DNA from 2 places in the Arthrobacter sp. B3I4 genome. Region 2 is predicted to be linked to the other one. Evidence: riboswitches for the same ligand, from Rfam matches in the RefSeq annotation. Region 2 holds a riboswitch; the other holds the start of a gene.
What was found. Region 2 has a riboswitch for S-adenosylmethionine ahead of QFZ61_RS08985 (aminotransferase class V-fold PLP-dependent enzyme). Riboswitches for the same ligand answer to the same signal wherever they lie in the genome.
Positions count from the first base shown of each region.

Region 1: linked by a shared signal. The riboswitch ahead of QFZ61_RS16470 (AmiS/UreI family transporter) and the one ahead of QFZ61_RS08985 (aminotransferase class V-fold PLP-dependent enzyme) in region 2 are both predicted to bind S-adenosylmethionine.

Region 1 is NZ_JAUSYK010000001.1:3,512,184-3,519,618, forward strand. It holds gene QFZ61_RS16460 (SDR family oxidoreductase) at 23-916, shown strand; gene QFZ61_RS16465 (hypothetical protein) at 1,108-1,677, shown strand; SAM riboswitch class IV at 1,810-1,922, shown strand; gene QFZ61_RS16470 (AmiS/UreI family transporter) at 1,961-2,602, shown strand; gene QFZ61_RS16475 (acyl-CoA dehydrogenase family protein) at 2,659-3,906, shown strand; gene QFZ61_RS16480 (cold-shock protein) at 4,022-4,225, opposite strand; gene QFZ61_RS16485 (acyltransferase) at 4,502-5,788, opposite strand; gene QFZ61_RS16490 (NAD(P)/FAD-dependent oxidoreductase) at 5,959-6,252, shown strand; gene QFZ61_RS16495 (FAD-dependent monooxygenase) at 6,319-7,146, shown strand; gene QFZ61_RS16500 (triacylglycerol lipase) at 7,315-7,435, opposite strand, start outside.
Region 2 is NZ_JAUSYK010000001.1:1,905,846-1,913,280, reverse strand. It holds gene aroA (3-phosphoshikimate 1-carboxyvinyltransferase) at 1-1,076, shown strand, start outside; gene QFZ61_RS08995 (ribosome small subunit-dependent GTPase A) at 1,060-2,175, shown strand; gene hisN (histidinol-phosphatase) at 2,244-3,056, shown strand; SAM riboswitch class IV at 3,143-3,255, shown strand; gene QFZ61_RS08985 (aminotransferase class V-fold PLP-dependent enzyme) at 3,289-4,680, shown strand; gene QFZ61_RS08980 (class I SAM-dependent methyltransferase) at 4,747-5,505, shown strand; gene QFZ61_RS08975 (Nramp family divalent metal transporter) at 5,641-6,936, shown strand; gene QFZ61_RS08970 (metal-dependent transcriptional regulator) at 6,947-7,435, shown strand, end outside.

The DNA.
Region 1 (7,435 bases), 1.6 Mb from region 2:
CGCAACCATCCGGAGGAGAACCATGACTGACCAGTACACGTTCAGGAACCCCGTCACCGCCTACGAGCAGATCGAACCGCCCGAGCAGAGCCAGCCGGAACCCGGCCTGGACGCCAAGATGACACCCAAAGCGGACCTCGGCGAGGACAGCTACCGCGGCACCGGCCGGCTCGAGGGCCGCAAGGCGCTTATCACCGGCGCGGACTCCGGGATCGGCGCCGCAACGGCGATCGCGTTCGCCCGGGAGGGTGCCGACGTCGTGATGTCCTACCTGCCGGAGGAGGAAGAGGATGCCACCCGGATCGCCAACCTGATCGAGAAGGCGGGCCGCAAAGCCGTCAAGGTCCCCGGCGATCTCAAGGATTCGGCCATGTGCCGTGAGCTCGTGGAGACCGCGGTGCGCGAACTCGGCGGCCTCGACATCTTGGTCAACAATGCCGGCAAACAGGTCGCGCAGAAGGCCCTCGCCGACATTGAGGACGTCCAGTTCGACCACACGTACAAGACCAACGTCTACGCGATGTTTTGGCTGACCAAGGAAGCCCTGCCGCACCTGCCGGCCGGGTCCGCGATCATCAACACCACCTCCATCCAGGCGTACAGCCCGTCGGAGACGCTGGTGGATTACGCCTCCACCAAGGGCGCGATCAACAACTTCACCAAGGGTCTGGCCCAGCAGTTGGCCCCCAAGGGCATCCGCGTCAACGCAGTGGCCCCCGGCCCGATCTGGACCCCGCTGCAGCCCAGCGGCGGCCAGCCCACCGAGGACCTGCCGGAGTTCGGCAAGGAAACCCCGCTGGGCCGCGCCGGGCAGCCGGCCGAACTCGCCCCGGCGTACGTGTTCCTCGCGTCGTCCGAGTCCAGCTACGTAATTGGCGAGACGCTGAACGTCAACGGCGGCATGCCGACGCCGTAACGCGCCAGCGTTCGTGCACCCAGTGGCCCCTTCCGATTATCCGGGAGGGGCCATCGACATCTTCGGGCAAGCTGGTGAGGACGACGACGGCGCTGCCGCGACATCCCTGCTGCGATAGGCTCGCTCCGGACCTGAACGGGCATCGACTTCAAGTGTAAGAGGCGGGAATTTCCTTGGACCTACTCAGCGGCATGAGCCGCGACCAACTGCGCCTCTTTGCCTGGGTGGCAGCCGCCGTCTTCGCGGTTGCAGCCGGCCTCTGGCGTCCGCGGCGGCTTCACTGGACTGCGCTGGGTTCCGTCCTGCTCTTCGCCGCGATCAACACCGCTGCCGGCATTTACGTCCTGAACCATTTCACTGACCCGCGCTGGTCTGTGGGGGCTCAACCGCCGCTGAGCACACCGTCGCTTGCCGGGACGCCAATCGTCGGGAAGTACCTGGGTCCCCTGGATTCGGCTCTGAGCGGGGTGGTCGGCGGAGTGAACGACTTCTTCGCGTTCCAGCACGCGCTTCCCATAGCCCTGGACTTCCTTACCGTGTCCGGGTGGGCCCTGCTGGTGTCATTCCCGCTGGCCGTGCTCGCCGCCGGCATCAATTTCGCCATGGCCAGGCGCCGGGCGGCCGCGTTCGACAAATACCGGGCCACGGTTGACCAGTTGCAGGTGGAGCTTGAGCAGATCAAGCGGCAACTCTCAACGCGGAATTCCGTCGCCCCGGCGCTCCCGGTGGAACACGGGTCCACCGAGGTGCGGCGGGGCTGACGCCCGGACTCCCACGCCGAAGACTACAGCTGGACTCTGGGCGTGCTTCCGGCGGCCGATTGACGGCCCGGCTTCATACGGCGTCAATTTCCTTGTCGTCCGACGCTCGGCGCCCCTAGTGTCCTAGGTACAGATCAAGAGTTCCAACATTGAGCCCTGGCTTGTTGGACGGCAACCCTCTTCGTGGCGGGGTGCCCCAGGTGAAGATCCGGCCGCACGCACAAGCGCTGCGGCAAGTATCGAGCCCCGCCTAAGCGGGGCGTCCTCGTGGACGGAATTTTCCATGTCATATATCTGCCTGATCCTTTCCGGAGCCGCTCTCCTGATCAACGGCCTGGGCCTTCTGGGCCGTATCCCGGCCCGGGACAGCGGCGTCTTCAACATCGTCATCGGCCTGTTGCAGCTGCTGCTGGCCGTGTTCCTCGCTGCTGCCGCCGGCGGCGACGGCGGCCTCCTGCTGGGAGCTGCTGGCATCGTGCTTTTCGGCATCACCTACCTCTACGTCGGGCTGAACGCCGTGCTCAGCCTGGAGTCGGCCGGGGTGGGCTGGTTCTGCGCCCTGGTTGCCGTGCTGGCCGTCTTTTACTCCGCTGCCAACTTCGGCACAGATCCCTTCTTGTCGGTGCTCTGGCTGAGCTGGGCGGTCCTGTGGTTCCTGTTCTTCCTGATCCTGGCCGGCGGAAGGTCCTCGCTCTCGGCGTTCACCGGCTGGGCGGTCCTGCTTACCGGCCAACTCACGACGACGGTACCGGCCCTGCTGGGGCTTTCCGGCGCGTGGCCGGCCGGGTGGCTCCCGGCGGTGGCCGCCGCCGTCGTCATCGCCGCCGCGTTCACTGCGGCCCTGGTCCTCAGCCGGTCCGCCGGTTCGCGGACCGCCGCGGACGCCGAGACCGCCCCAGCCGCCATCGAACCCGTTCCAGCGTAGCCACGGCTCCACCCAACACCCTCCAACACCCTCCAGCACCAACGAAAGGCAACTCCATGTCATCAGTGACCACCGCCGTCCCCGAAGCCGACTACCAGACCCTCGCCAACCTGTTCCGTCCCATCTTCGCCCGCATCGCCGAAGGGGCCAGCGCCCGCGAGCAGGACCACCAGCTGCCGTTTGCCGAAATCAAGGAACTCACCGCGGCAGGCTTCGGCGCCCTCCGCGTTCCCGTGGCCGACGGCGGGTTCGGAGCGTCCCTGCCGCAGCTCTTCCGCCTGCTCACCGAACTCGCGGCCGCCGATTCCAACATCCCGCAGGCCCTGCGGGGGCACTTCGCCTTCGTCGAGGACCGGCTGGTCTCCACCGGAGCCCAGCGTGCCGTGTGGCTGGAACGCTTCGTCAAAGGCGAGATCGCGGGCAACTCGTGGACCGAGGTGGGCACCGTCAAGATCGGCGACGTGATCACCAAGGTCAGCCCCGATCCCGGCAGCAGCACCGGCGGATTCCGGATCAGCGGCACGAAGTACTACTCCACGGGCAGCATCTTCGCGGACTGGATCGACACGTTCGCCCAGCGCACCGACAACAATGTCAAGGTGATCGCCGTCGTCAATGCCCACCAGCCGGGCGTCACACACTCGGACGACTGGGACGGCTTCGGGCAGCGCACAACCGGATCGGGCACCAGCACGTTCACGGACGCCGCTGTTGAGGCCGGGAACGTCATCGATTTCGACACCCGCTTCAAGTACCAGACGGCGTTCTACCAGGCCGTGCTCTTGGCCGTGCTGGCCGGAAGCATCAAGGCCGCCGAGCGGGAGATCGCCGTCGAGGTCCGCAACCGGACCCGGATTTTCTCCCATGGCAACGCCGACTCTTTCGCTGCCGACTCGCAGATCCTGCAGGTGGTGGGCCAGGTCTCGGCCAAGGCCTACGCGGCTGAAGCCACCTTGGAGCGAGCCGCCCGGGCGCTGCAGGGAGCGTACGACGGCGCGTTCCTGGGCGACCTGGAAGAGGAAGAGCGCCTCAACGACCTGGCCGAACTGGAAACCGCCCAGGCTCAGATCATTCTGACGGAACTCGCCACCCGGGCCACCTCGGACATCTTCGACGCCCTCGCCGCTTCCGGCACCAGCACCAAGAAGAACTTGGACCGGCACTGGCGCAACGCCCGCACAGCCGCGAGCCACAACCCTTGGGTCTTCAAGGCCCGGATCGTGGGCGACTACGCCGTGAACGGCACCACTCCGCCGCGCGTCTGGTCCATTGGTGCCGGTCCCAAGGCCGCCAGCGCAAAGTAGCCGGGCTGAGCGCGTTGCGCCGCTGACCCAGAAAGCACACCCGGGTTAAACAAAAGCAGGGCCCGTCCGAAGACGGGCCCTGCTCTAAACCTAACGGTCCAGAAGCTCTAAAGAATTAGAGGGACTGGATGTTGACGGCCTGGGGACCCTTGGGGCCCTGCTCGGTTTCGAAGGAGACCTTCTGGTTCTCTTCGAGGGAGCGGAAGCCGGAGGAAGCGATCGCGGAGTAGTGAGCGAAAACGTCCTGCGAGGAGTCATCGGGGGAAATGAAGCCGAAGCCCTTTTCAGCGTTAAACCATTTGACGGTACCAGTAGCCATTATTTTTGTCCTTCGTGAAGGTGGAGGAAAAGTCCCGACTTTCGGGTCCTCCAGTGTGGGGTGCTCAAAACCGCTGCTTCAGAAGAACGCGGACTTTCGACCGCGCGTACTGCCTGAACTACGAACTGCATAAACACAACAACAGGATCAACCCTACAGGAGATTTCCGAGGCGAATTACCACCGACGATTTTCGGACTACGACGGCGCCACAGGTTTCGTCCCAGCCCGACAAACCGCTTCAGCACTTCGCGGCGTTCCGTGAGACAAGGAACGCCTAACGGGAGACCGCCTGCCGGGGCCGGCGGGGCTCAGCGTGTTCGCGCGTGGTCGACCCCGTGCCATAAGAGTGGTCGCGCGAAGGGCCGCCGTCGTCGCTGGTGTCATTGACGGACGACGACGGCGCGCCCGTCGTGGGGGCAACCTCCGGTCCCGCCGAGCGCTCCGCACGAGCACCGACCCTACGCTCGACAGCCCGTCCGGCGGCGACGGACAGCCGCTGCGCCGGGCGCTCCACGAAACGGTAGAACAACACAGCGGCTGCGAACGAGGCTGCCCCGGAGACAGCGAGCGCCAGCGGCAGGGAAACTGACCGCAGCAGGGTGACGCCGGCCAGAATGATGGGCAGGTGCACCAAGTAGAGACTGAAGGAGATCCGGCCCAGCCACTGCACGACGGCGGTGTCGCCGAGCTTCTTCGCCTGAGCCGTGAGGAGGAACACCAGGACGAGCAGTGTCGCGCCGACGGTTACGAGCGCTTCGACGCCCTTGACCGGCATCGCAGGGCTAAGCCATTCCGCGTTGGCCAGGCCCAGGCCGACGGCGGTGACGGGCACCCAGACGAACCGCGGCCAGACCCGGGTGAGGTCGCGGATCCGGGTCCGCTCCACGCCGAGGATCGCGCCGACCGCAAAGATCGGCAGGTAGATCAGCCAGTCCACGTGCTGGACTGCACCCAGGCCGGCCAGACCCAGGACGAGTCCGAGTTTGAGGAGCCAGAACCGCCGCCAGCGGAGCGCGAGCAGAACGTAGAGCGGAAGCAACAGGGAGAACAGCACCTCCCACTTCAAAGTCCAGAGCGGGGTATTGATGGTGCTCGCGCTCAAGAACAGCAGCGCGTCCTTCGCAACCTGGCCCGTGTTCGGTGTGGTCACGTACATGTCCGCCCACGGGCTCTGCAGCGGTGATGCCGTGCGCGGAATGAGAGCGATCAGCGCGACCGCCATGGCCAGGGACGCCCACGCCGGCAGGTAGAGCCGGAGCAGACGCTTGGCGTAGTACGGCGCCCAGTTCCCTCCGGCGCGGGCCTTCGTAAACGGCAGGATAAGGACAAAACCAGACAGCACAAAGAACACATGGACCGCCGGAGTGCCGTTCCAGAGCAGGTGCAGCGGAGAGAACACCGCCCACATTCCGGCGCTGCTGAGGGCTGCGGACCGGTCGTCGGAAACCACACGCCCGATCGCGGGGAAGACGGAGAGCAGATGGCAGGCGACCACCACCAGGGCGGCGATCCCGCGGAGGCCATCCAGCTGCGTGACTCGGGTTCCAGGCTGCTTCGGCATCAGCTCCATGTTACCAGTTCGTTACATTCGGGTGGGGGGCAAGACTGAATCCTCACTCTCTGGACAGCCCGCGGGGAAGGAGTCAACAATGGGCCAGCGGGTGGTGTTGGGGCTTCTGCGCACCGGCCAGAGTGCTGCGGCCCGGCTGTTTCGAGCGTCCAAGGCGGGATATGAAGGCTGTGGTGGTGGGCGCGGGCATTGCGGGTCTGGTTGCGGCCCGCCAACTTGGTCTGGCCGGCTGGGACGTGGAGATCCTAGAGAAGTCCGCCACTCCCCGGCCCGATGGTTACATGATGGACTTCTTCGGCCCGGGAGTGGGGGCGCGGAAAAGATTGGCCTCTACCCGCGGCTCGCTTCCGTGGCGTACCACGTCGAGGCGGCCGAGTATGTCGATCCGGCAGGACGCCCCAGGGCGAGTCTCGACTACGACCGGTTTGCCCGGCTTGCCGGCGGGAAGGTCTTGAGTCTGCTGCGTCCAGACATGGAGCGGGCGTCCCTCGCCGCCCTCGACGACGTGCCCACCCGGCCGAATACGGGTCCGCTACGGGGCGCCGGTATCCCACGTAGCAAGCGGTGACGACGGCGTGCGGGTCGCCGTTGCGGGCGCGCACGCAGTGACGCTGGCCGCGGACGTCCTCATCGGCGCTGACGGTATCCACTCCACCGTGCGAACCGAGGTGTTCGGCCCCGAAGAGGAGTACCTGCGCCCCCTGGGTATGCGGGCCGCGGCGTTCATCGTGACGGAACCGGACCTGAACCGGCGGTTCCGGAACCGGTTCATCCTCACCGACAGCATCCACCGGACAGCCGGACTCTACAGCCTCCGATCGGACGAAATGGCGGCCTTCATGGTCTACCGGGAGGACCCGGGTGAAACACCGCCCGAGCGGTCTGAGACGACGCGGGAACGGCTGCGCCGGGAGTTCGTCGGACTCGGACAGGCCATCGACCGGCTGCTGGAACTGTGCCCCGAGCACCCGTACGACGACGTTGTCGCTCAGATTGTCATGCCGGACTGGCACAAGGGGCGAACCGTTCTCGTGGGGGACGCCTGCGGGGCCGTGTCGCTCCTCGCGGGCCAGGGCGGCTCGCTCGCCATCGCCGGCGCCGCGCTCCTGGGTGACATCCTTGGGCCCGCGGCCTCGCCCGAGGGGATTGTGCCAGCCCTTACCGAATTCCAGCGGCGATTCAGACCCGTGGTCGAGGAGGCCCAGGCCGCCGGGAGGCGCGCCGCCTCGTCATTCCTGCCCGCCAACCGGACCCAGCGCTTCCTGCGCCGGTGGATCATACGCGCCAGCCATGCGCCGGGCATCGACCGGCTCGTGGCCCGCCAAATCGTGGGCAGAATCGCAAAGTAGCCCCGGCCGGTACCCTTCGCCAGGGATGCCCCCAGTTGAGCGTTTACGACGCCCGGCCCGGGCCGTCCGAACGGCACGCCAACAGCCGCTGACAGCAACCTTGAGATTCGTACGAGCGGATGCCCTCGTGTGCAGCGATGCCGTCCGGTTTCGGCCGGCTAGAGCCGGCTATAGGCAGCTGGGCTGGTAGGCCGGATCGGCGGGGCCGGAGGCCTGGCCCAAGGCGTTCGTCACCAGCTGGTGCACCACCGGGTCGTTGGGCGCCTGGTCATGTTCGATGACGTCGGCC
Region 2 (7,435 bases):
CAATCGACTGCGGTTTGGCCGGAACGGTGATGCGGTTCGTACCGCCGGTGGCCGCGCTGCGCCGCGGCAGGGCATTGTTCGACGGCGACCCGCACGCCCGCCAGCGCCCGATGGACACCATAATCGGCGCGCTGGCGGGCCTCGGCGTCGCGGTCAGCGCTCCCGACGGCGGTCCGGCGTCCTCGTTGCCGTTCGCCGTCGAAGGCTCCGGCGAAGTCCGGGGCGGGCACCTGGTCATCGATGCCAGCGCATCGTCGCAGTTTGTTTCGGCCCTGTTGCTGGCCGGGGCGCGTTTCACCGAGGGACTCCACCTCGAGCACCGCAGCAAGGACGACACCGGGCGGTCCGTCCCCAGCCTGGACCACATCCACATGACGATCGCCGTGCTGCGCAGCGTGGGCGTGCAGGTGGATGACTCCGCGCCTAACCACTGGACCGTTTCCCCCGGCCCCATCGCGGCCTTCGACCGCAGAATCGAGCAGGATCTTTCCAACGCAGGTCCCTTCCTGGCGGCGGCCCTTGCCACCGGCGGAACCGTCCGCATCCCCGGCTGGCCAGCCGAAACCACCCAGGTGGGCGACCTCTGGCGCAGCATCCTCACCGCCATGGGGGCCACTGTCACGCTCGAATGCGGCACCCTGACCGTCACCGGCGGCCCGGCCATCCACGGCGGAACCTTCGCAGACACCAGCGAACTTGCCCCTACGGTGGCGGCGCTGTGTGCGCTGGCCGCCGAGCCTTCACGGCTCACCGGCATCGCCCATCTGCGCGGACACGAAACCGACCGGCTCGCGGCCCTGGTCACCGAAATCAACCGCCTCGGCGGCGACGCCGAAGAAACTGCCGACGGCCTCATCATCCGGCCAGCCAAACTGCACGCCGGTGTGGTGCGCAGCTACGCCGACCACCGGATGGCCACCGCCGGGGCCATCCTTGGCCTGGCCGTCCCCGGCGTCGAAGTCGAAGACATCGGCACTACGGCCAAGACCATGCCCGAGTTCCCGCGCATGTGGGCGGCGATGCTCGGCCAAGGCAGCACTTCACAGAAGGATGTTGCCGGTGGCCCGCAGCACTGACTCCTGGGACGAGTCCGACGTCCGGATCCGTCCCAACAAGAAGGGCTCCCGCCCCCGCACCAAGGACCGGCCCGCGCACGACGACGCCGTAACCGGGCGGATCGTCACGGTGGACCGTGGCCGGTACACTGCCGTCGTGGGCGAGGGCACCGGCACGGAGCGGACCGTGATCGCGGCACGGGCCCGCGAACTGCGCCGCAACCCCGTGGTCGCCGGGGACTTTGTCTCCCTCGTCGGCGACGTGACCGGCGAGGCCGACACGCTGGCCCGGCTGGTCAAAATCCAGGACCGGCGGACCCTGCTGCGGCGCAGCGCGGATGACACGGACCCGATTGAGCGCGCCGTCGTGGCTAACGCCGACCAGCTCGTCGTCGTCGTGGCGGCCGCCAACCCCGAACCGCGCACGGGCTTCATCGACCGCGCCCTGGTGGCCGCGTACGATGCCGGCATCGAACCGCTGCTGCTGGTCACCAAGGCCGACGTGAAGGATCCTGCCGAACTGCTCGCCAACTACCAGCACCTTGATTTCCCGGTCATCATTTCGAAGACCGCGGACTCCGCCGCGTCCGGCATCGATGCCCGCTCCGACGACGGGCTCTCCGCCCGGCTGGACAAGGCCGCGGTCTCGCAGCTGAGGGCCCACCTCGACGGAAAGGTCACCGTCATGCTGGGCCACTCCGGCGTCGGCAAGTCCACTATGGTGAATGCCCTCACCGGAGCCGAGCGGGCCACCGGCGGCGTCAACGCGGTCACCGGCCGGGGCCGCCACACCTCCTCGTCGGCGCTGGCCCTGAAGGTCAACGCGGCGCCGCCCGGAAGCTGGATCATCGACACCCCCGGCATCCGTTCCTTCGGGCTGGCCCACGTGGACCCGGACCGGATCCTGCGCTCCTTCCCAGACCTGGCGCCCGGCACCGAAGACTGCGAGCGTGGCTGCAAGCACGACGCATCCGCCGTCAACTGCGGAGTCGACGCGTGGGTCTCGGCCGGCCACGCAGGCCCCTCCGGCCCCGCCCGGCTCGCGTCGCTGCGGCGTCTGCTCGGAACCGATCCGCGGATGGAAGCGCCGGAAACGAAGGAACTCGGCAGCGTCTCCTGAGAGCCTCTCCCCGCCCGCAGCGACGTGGCCTCCCCGTCCGCAAGGCGTTTTGACGGTAGTTTGGACCCATGAGTCAACCCGCTTCAAGCTACAACGATGACCTGCGCCTTGCCCACGTATTGGCGGACTCGGTCGATTCCCAGACCATGAACCGCTTCAAGGCGCTCGACCTTCGGATCGAAACGAAGCCTGACCTGACCCCTGTCACCGACGCAGACAAGGCCGCCGAAGAAGCCATCCGCGGCCAACTGTCCCGATCCCGTCCCCGCGACGCTGTCCTGGGCGAGGAGTTCGGCAGTTCCGGCCACGGCTCGCGCCGCTGGATCATCGACCCCATCGACGGGACCAAGAACTTCGTCCGTGGCGTCCCGGTCTGGGCCACGTTGATCGCGCTTGTCGACGAAGGCGAGCCCGTCGTCGGCGTCGTCAGCGCCCCGGCCCTGGGCAAACGCTGGTGGGCGGCCAAAGGCGCCGGCGCCTACATGGGCCGCTCCCTGGCCGCCGCGACACGGCTGAAGGTTTCCAACGTGTCCGAACTGTCGGACGCCTCGCTGTCCTATTCAAGCCTGGGCGGCTGGAAGCAGCGCGGCAACCTCGACGAGTTCCTCGGGCTCACCGAAGAAGTCTGGCGTACCCGCGCCTACGGTGACTTCTGGTCCTACTGCCTGGTGGCCGAAGGCGCCGTCGACATTGCCTGCGAGCCGGAACTGAACCTGTACGACATGGCTGCCCTGGTCCCGATCGTCACCGAGGCCGGCGGCCGTTTCACCTCGCTCGAGGGCGAGGACGGGCCTTTCGGCGGCAACGCGCTGGCCACCAACTCCATCCTGCACTCCGAAGTCCTCAAGCGGCTCAACCCGGGCCTCGACGACCTCCTCTAGGCGCTCTCACGCCGGGCGGCGTAACACAACGCTTGATATTGCGGTTCGCCTTTCGGTGCGTCCGGAGGTGTCCTAGGCTCGAAACAGGTCACGAGTGCCAGCGCTAAACCCCGGTTTGCTGGCCGGCAACCCTCCATTCGCGGCGGGGTGCCCCGGGTGACGACCTGGCCGGTCCGGAGCGGACCGGCAAGCGCGGATCCCTTGGAACGGGGTCCTTTTCGAGCGAGGTCCCATGACGACTACCACTTTTCCTCCCCGTCCCGCCGTTGCCGGCCGCCGGCCGCTGTCCGCGGTGTCCGGCGCGGACATCCTGGCCCCGCTGATCCAGGGCGGCCAGGTCCGTTACGCGCATCTGGATTACGCCGCGTCAGCTCCCGCGCTGTCCGTGGTGTCCGCCTACGTGAATGAGATCCTGCCGTACTACGCCAGCGTGCACCGCGGCGCCGGGTACGCCTCCCAAGTGAGCACCTCGGTGTACGAGAACGCCCGGAGCATCGTCCGCGGGTTCGTCGGCGGACGCCCTGATGACGCAGTGATCTTCACCCGGAATACCACCGACGCACTGAACCTGCTGGCCGGCTGCCTTCCTGCCGGCGGGGGACAGCCCACCGGTGAGGTGCTGTATCTGGACATCGAACACCACGCCAACCTGCTGCCGTGGCAGAACGTGCCGCACCGGGGCGTGGTCGCGGCACCGACGCTGGCCGGAACGCTGGCGCGGCTCCAGGCGGAGCTGGCGTCCGGCGGCGTAAGCCTGCTGGCCGTCACCGGCGCGTCCAACGTCACCGGCGAGGTGCTGCCGGTCCGCGAGCTGGCGGTCCTGGCGCACGCATACGGCGCCCGGATTGCCGTCGACGCCGCCCAACTGGCCCCGCACCGGCGCATCAATATCGCCGCCGACGGGGTGGACTATCTCGCCTTCTCCGGCCACAAGCTCTACGCCCCGTTCGGCGCGGGAGTGCTGGTGGGCCGGCCCGACTGGCTCGACGCCGGCACCCCGCACCTCGCCGGCGGCGGCGCCGTCCGGGACGCCCGGCTTGAGACCGTCAACTGGACCACGGGGCCCGCCCGCCATGAAGGAGGATCGCCGAACGTCCTCGGCGCCGCCGCGCTGGCCCGCGCTACGCAGGTGATCGCAGCCCTCGACGAGCAGCAATGGCACGACCACGAGGATGCCATCCGATCCTTCCTCGTCGAGGGGCTGCAACAGATCGACGGCGTCAAGGTGCACACCATTTTCGAGGACTCCGCCCTCCCGGGCGGCCCCGGGAGCATCGGCGTCGTGAATTTCTCGGTAGCCGGGTATGACGCGGGCCTGGTAGCCGCCTATCTGTCCGCCGAGCACGGCGTCGGCCTGCGCGACGGCCGCTTCTGCGCGCACCCGCTGCTGAAGCGGCTGGGCCTGCCGGCGGGTTCGCTGCGGGCCAGTTTCGGCCTGGGCTCCCGGCTGGGGGACGCCGAGCGGCTGCTCGCCGGGCTCGAGGAGCTGCGGCGGAACGGCCTGGGCTCGGACTATGTCGTGGCTGCCGGCCGCTGGGTGCCTGCCAACGACACCCGCAGCTACCCGCACTGGGCCCCCAACACACCGGGCACCGCCGGGGCTGCACCCTGCATTCTGGACTGACGCCGCTGCCCCGCCGCGTGCGGTAAATTCGAAGGTATCAACCAGAGCTGCCGAAGGAGAGCGCACGTGGCAGGCGGCGGCCCGAAACTACATCATTCCCGCCGGCAGGAGCTCGGCCAGAGCTTCCAGGACGGCGGCGAGCACTACGACCGGGTGCGGCCCGGCTACCCGGACGACGCGGCGGACTGGCTGATCCCGGACGGGGCGCGCGACGCCGCCGATCTCGGGGCCGGCACCGGCAAGTTCACAGCCCTTCTGGTCGGGCGGGGGCTCCGCACCGTGGCCGTTGACCCGTCATCGGACATGCTGGCGCAGCTGCGCCGCTCACTTCCGGGAGTACCCGCCCTCGTCGGGACCGCCGAGCACACGGGCCTGCCGGCGGACGCGTTCGATCTGGTCACCGTCGCGCAGGCCTGGCACTGGTGCGATCCGGTGCTGGCCAGCACCGAGGCCGCGCGGCTTTTGCGCCCGCACGGCGTGCTCGGGCTCGTCTGGAACCAGCTCGACACCGCCGTCCCCTGGGTCCACCGGCTGTCCCGGATCATGCATGCCGGCGATGTCCACAAGCCCTCCTTCAAGCCGGCCCTGGGTGCCGAATTCACCGCGCTGCAAAGTCACCTCACCCGCTGGGAAGACCCCGTCGGGGTGCAGGACATTCTCGAACTGGCCAAGTCTCGCAGCTACTACCTGCGCGCCGGCGAAGCGACCCGTGCCAAGGTGCTCAGCAACCTTCGCTGGTACCTCCACGACCACCTCGGGCACACAGACGGCGAGGTGCTGCCGCTCCCCTATCTGACGCAGAGCTGGCGCGCCACCAGGGCATGACGCCCCGGAGCGGTGGTGGGTGGCCCGCACGCGTTCAGTTCCGCCGGCTGCATTGCGGAAGCCTGCCCGCGCGCCCTAGTATTTCGGTATGCCTAAATTCTTTATGTAGGTAGACGGAATTTCTAGGAGCCCACCGTGCTGGATGTCGCAGGACACGAACCGTCCGCCGCCGGGCAACCCCCCGCCCGAGGGGTGCGCGGACACCGCCGCGCCCTCCTGGGTTTGCTGGGCCCGGCCTTCGTGGCAGCCATCGCCTATGTGGACCCGGGCAACGTGGCCGCCAACCTTACGGCCGGTGCGCAATACGGCTACCTGCTGGTCTGGGTCCTCGTCGCGGCCAATGTCATGGCCGTACTGGTCCAGTACCAGTCAGCGAAGCTTGGCATCGTCACGGGCAGGAGCCTGCCCGAAATCCTTGGCGAACGGCTCCGGCCCGCCTGGCGCCGGGCCTTCTGGGTGCAGGCCGAAATCGTGGCCGCGGCCACCGACCTCGCCGAAGTCGTCGGCGGTGCGGTGGCGCTGTATCTGCTCTTCGGCCTCCCCCTCCCCGTTGGCGCCCTTCTTGTCGGGGCCGTTTCGATGGGCCTGCTCGCCGTGCAGAGCCGCAACCAGCAGCGGCCCTTCGAGTTCGTCATCATTTTCCTGCTCGGCATCATCACCGTTGGCTTCCTGGCCGGGCTTTTCATCAGCCCGCCCGACGCCCGCGGCGTGCTGGCCGGGCTCGTGCCCGGCTTCCAGGGTCCGGACACGGTACTCCTCGCCGCGAGCATGCTCGGTGCCACGGTTATGCCGCACGCCATCTACGTGCACTCGGCGCTCTCCCGGGACCGGCACCGCCCGGACCGCCACCTCCACGTCCCGCACCACGCCGTCGCCCGGCTGGTCAAGGCCACGCGCTGGGACGTCGTGACGGCGCTGGCCGTCGCCGGCGTCGTCAACATCGGGATGCTGCTGCTGGCCGCCTCCACCCTGGGCGGCGTGGAGGGAACGGACAGCATCGAGGGCGCCCACGCCGCGATCACCAACAGCCTTGGTCCGGTGGTAGGGGTGATCTTCGCTGTCGGCCTGCTGGCCTCCGGCCTGGCGTCCACCTCCGTGGGCTGCTATGCCGGCGGCACCATCATGGAGGGCCTGCTTAAGCTCCGGATTCCGCTGATGGTGCGCCGGGTCCTTACGCTGATTCCCGCCGTCGTGCTGCTGGCCGTCGGCTTCGACCCCACCTGGGCGCTGGTGCTCAGCCAGGTGGTGCTCAGCTTCGGGATACCCTTCGTGCTGGTCCCGCTCGTGGTGCTGACCAGCAGCAAAACCCTGATGGGGCGGTTCGCCGACGGACTGCCCCTGCGGATCGCCGCCGTCGTCAGCGTCATTCTGGTGGTGGCCCTGAACCTGGTCCTGCTGTGGCTCACGTTCTCCGGCGCGGCCGGACGGTAGGCTAGGGGCTGTGAAAACCAGTCCGCCATCCTCCTCGATCGAGGACTACGTCAAGGTCATCTATTCCTTCACGGAGTGGCAGGACAAGCCCATCACCTCCACGCAACTGGCCCAGCGGCTGGGCGTCGCCAATTCCTCTGTCTCCGAAATGGTGCGCAAGCTCAAGGAACAGGGCCTGGTGGACCACAAACCGTACAGCGCCGTTACGCTGACCGGCGACGGCGTCCGGCTTGCCCTTTCGATGGTCCGCCGGCACCGGCTGATCGAGACCTTCCTGGTCCAGGAGCTCGGCTACCGCTGGGACGAGGTCCACGACGAAGCGGAACTGCTCGAACATGCCGTCTCCGACACGTTTATCGAGCGGATGGCCGCCAAGCTGGGTAACCCGGTCCGAGATCCGCATGGTGATCCGATTCCCGCGGCGGACGGCTCGGTGCTGATGCCGCCGGCGCACCGGATGAGTGAACTTGACGACGGCCATACCGGCCAGATCACCCGG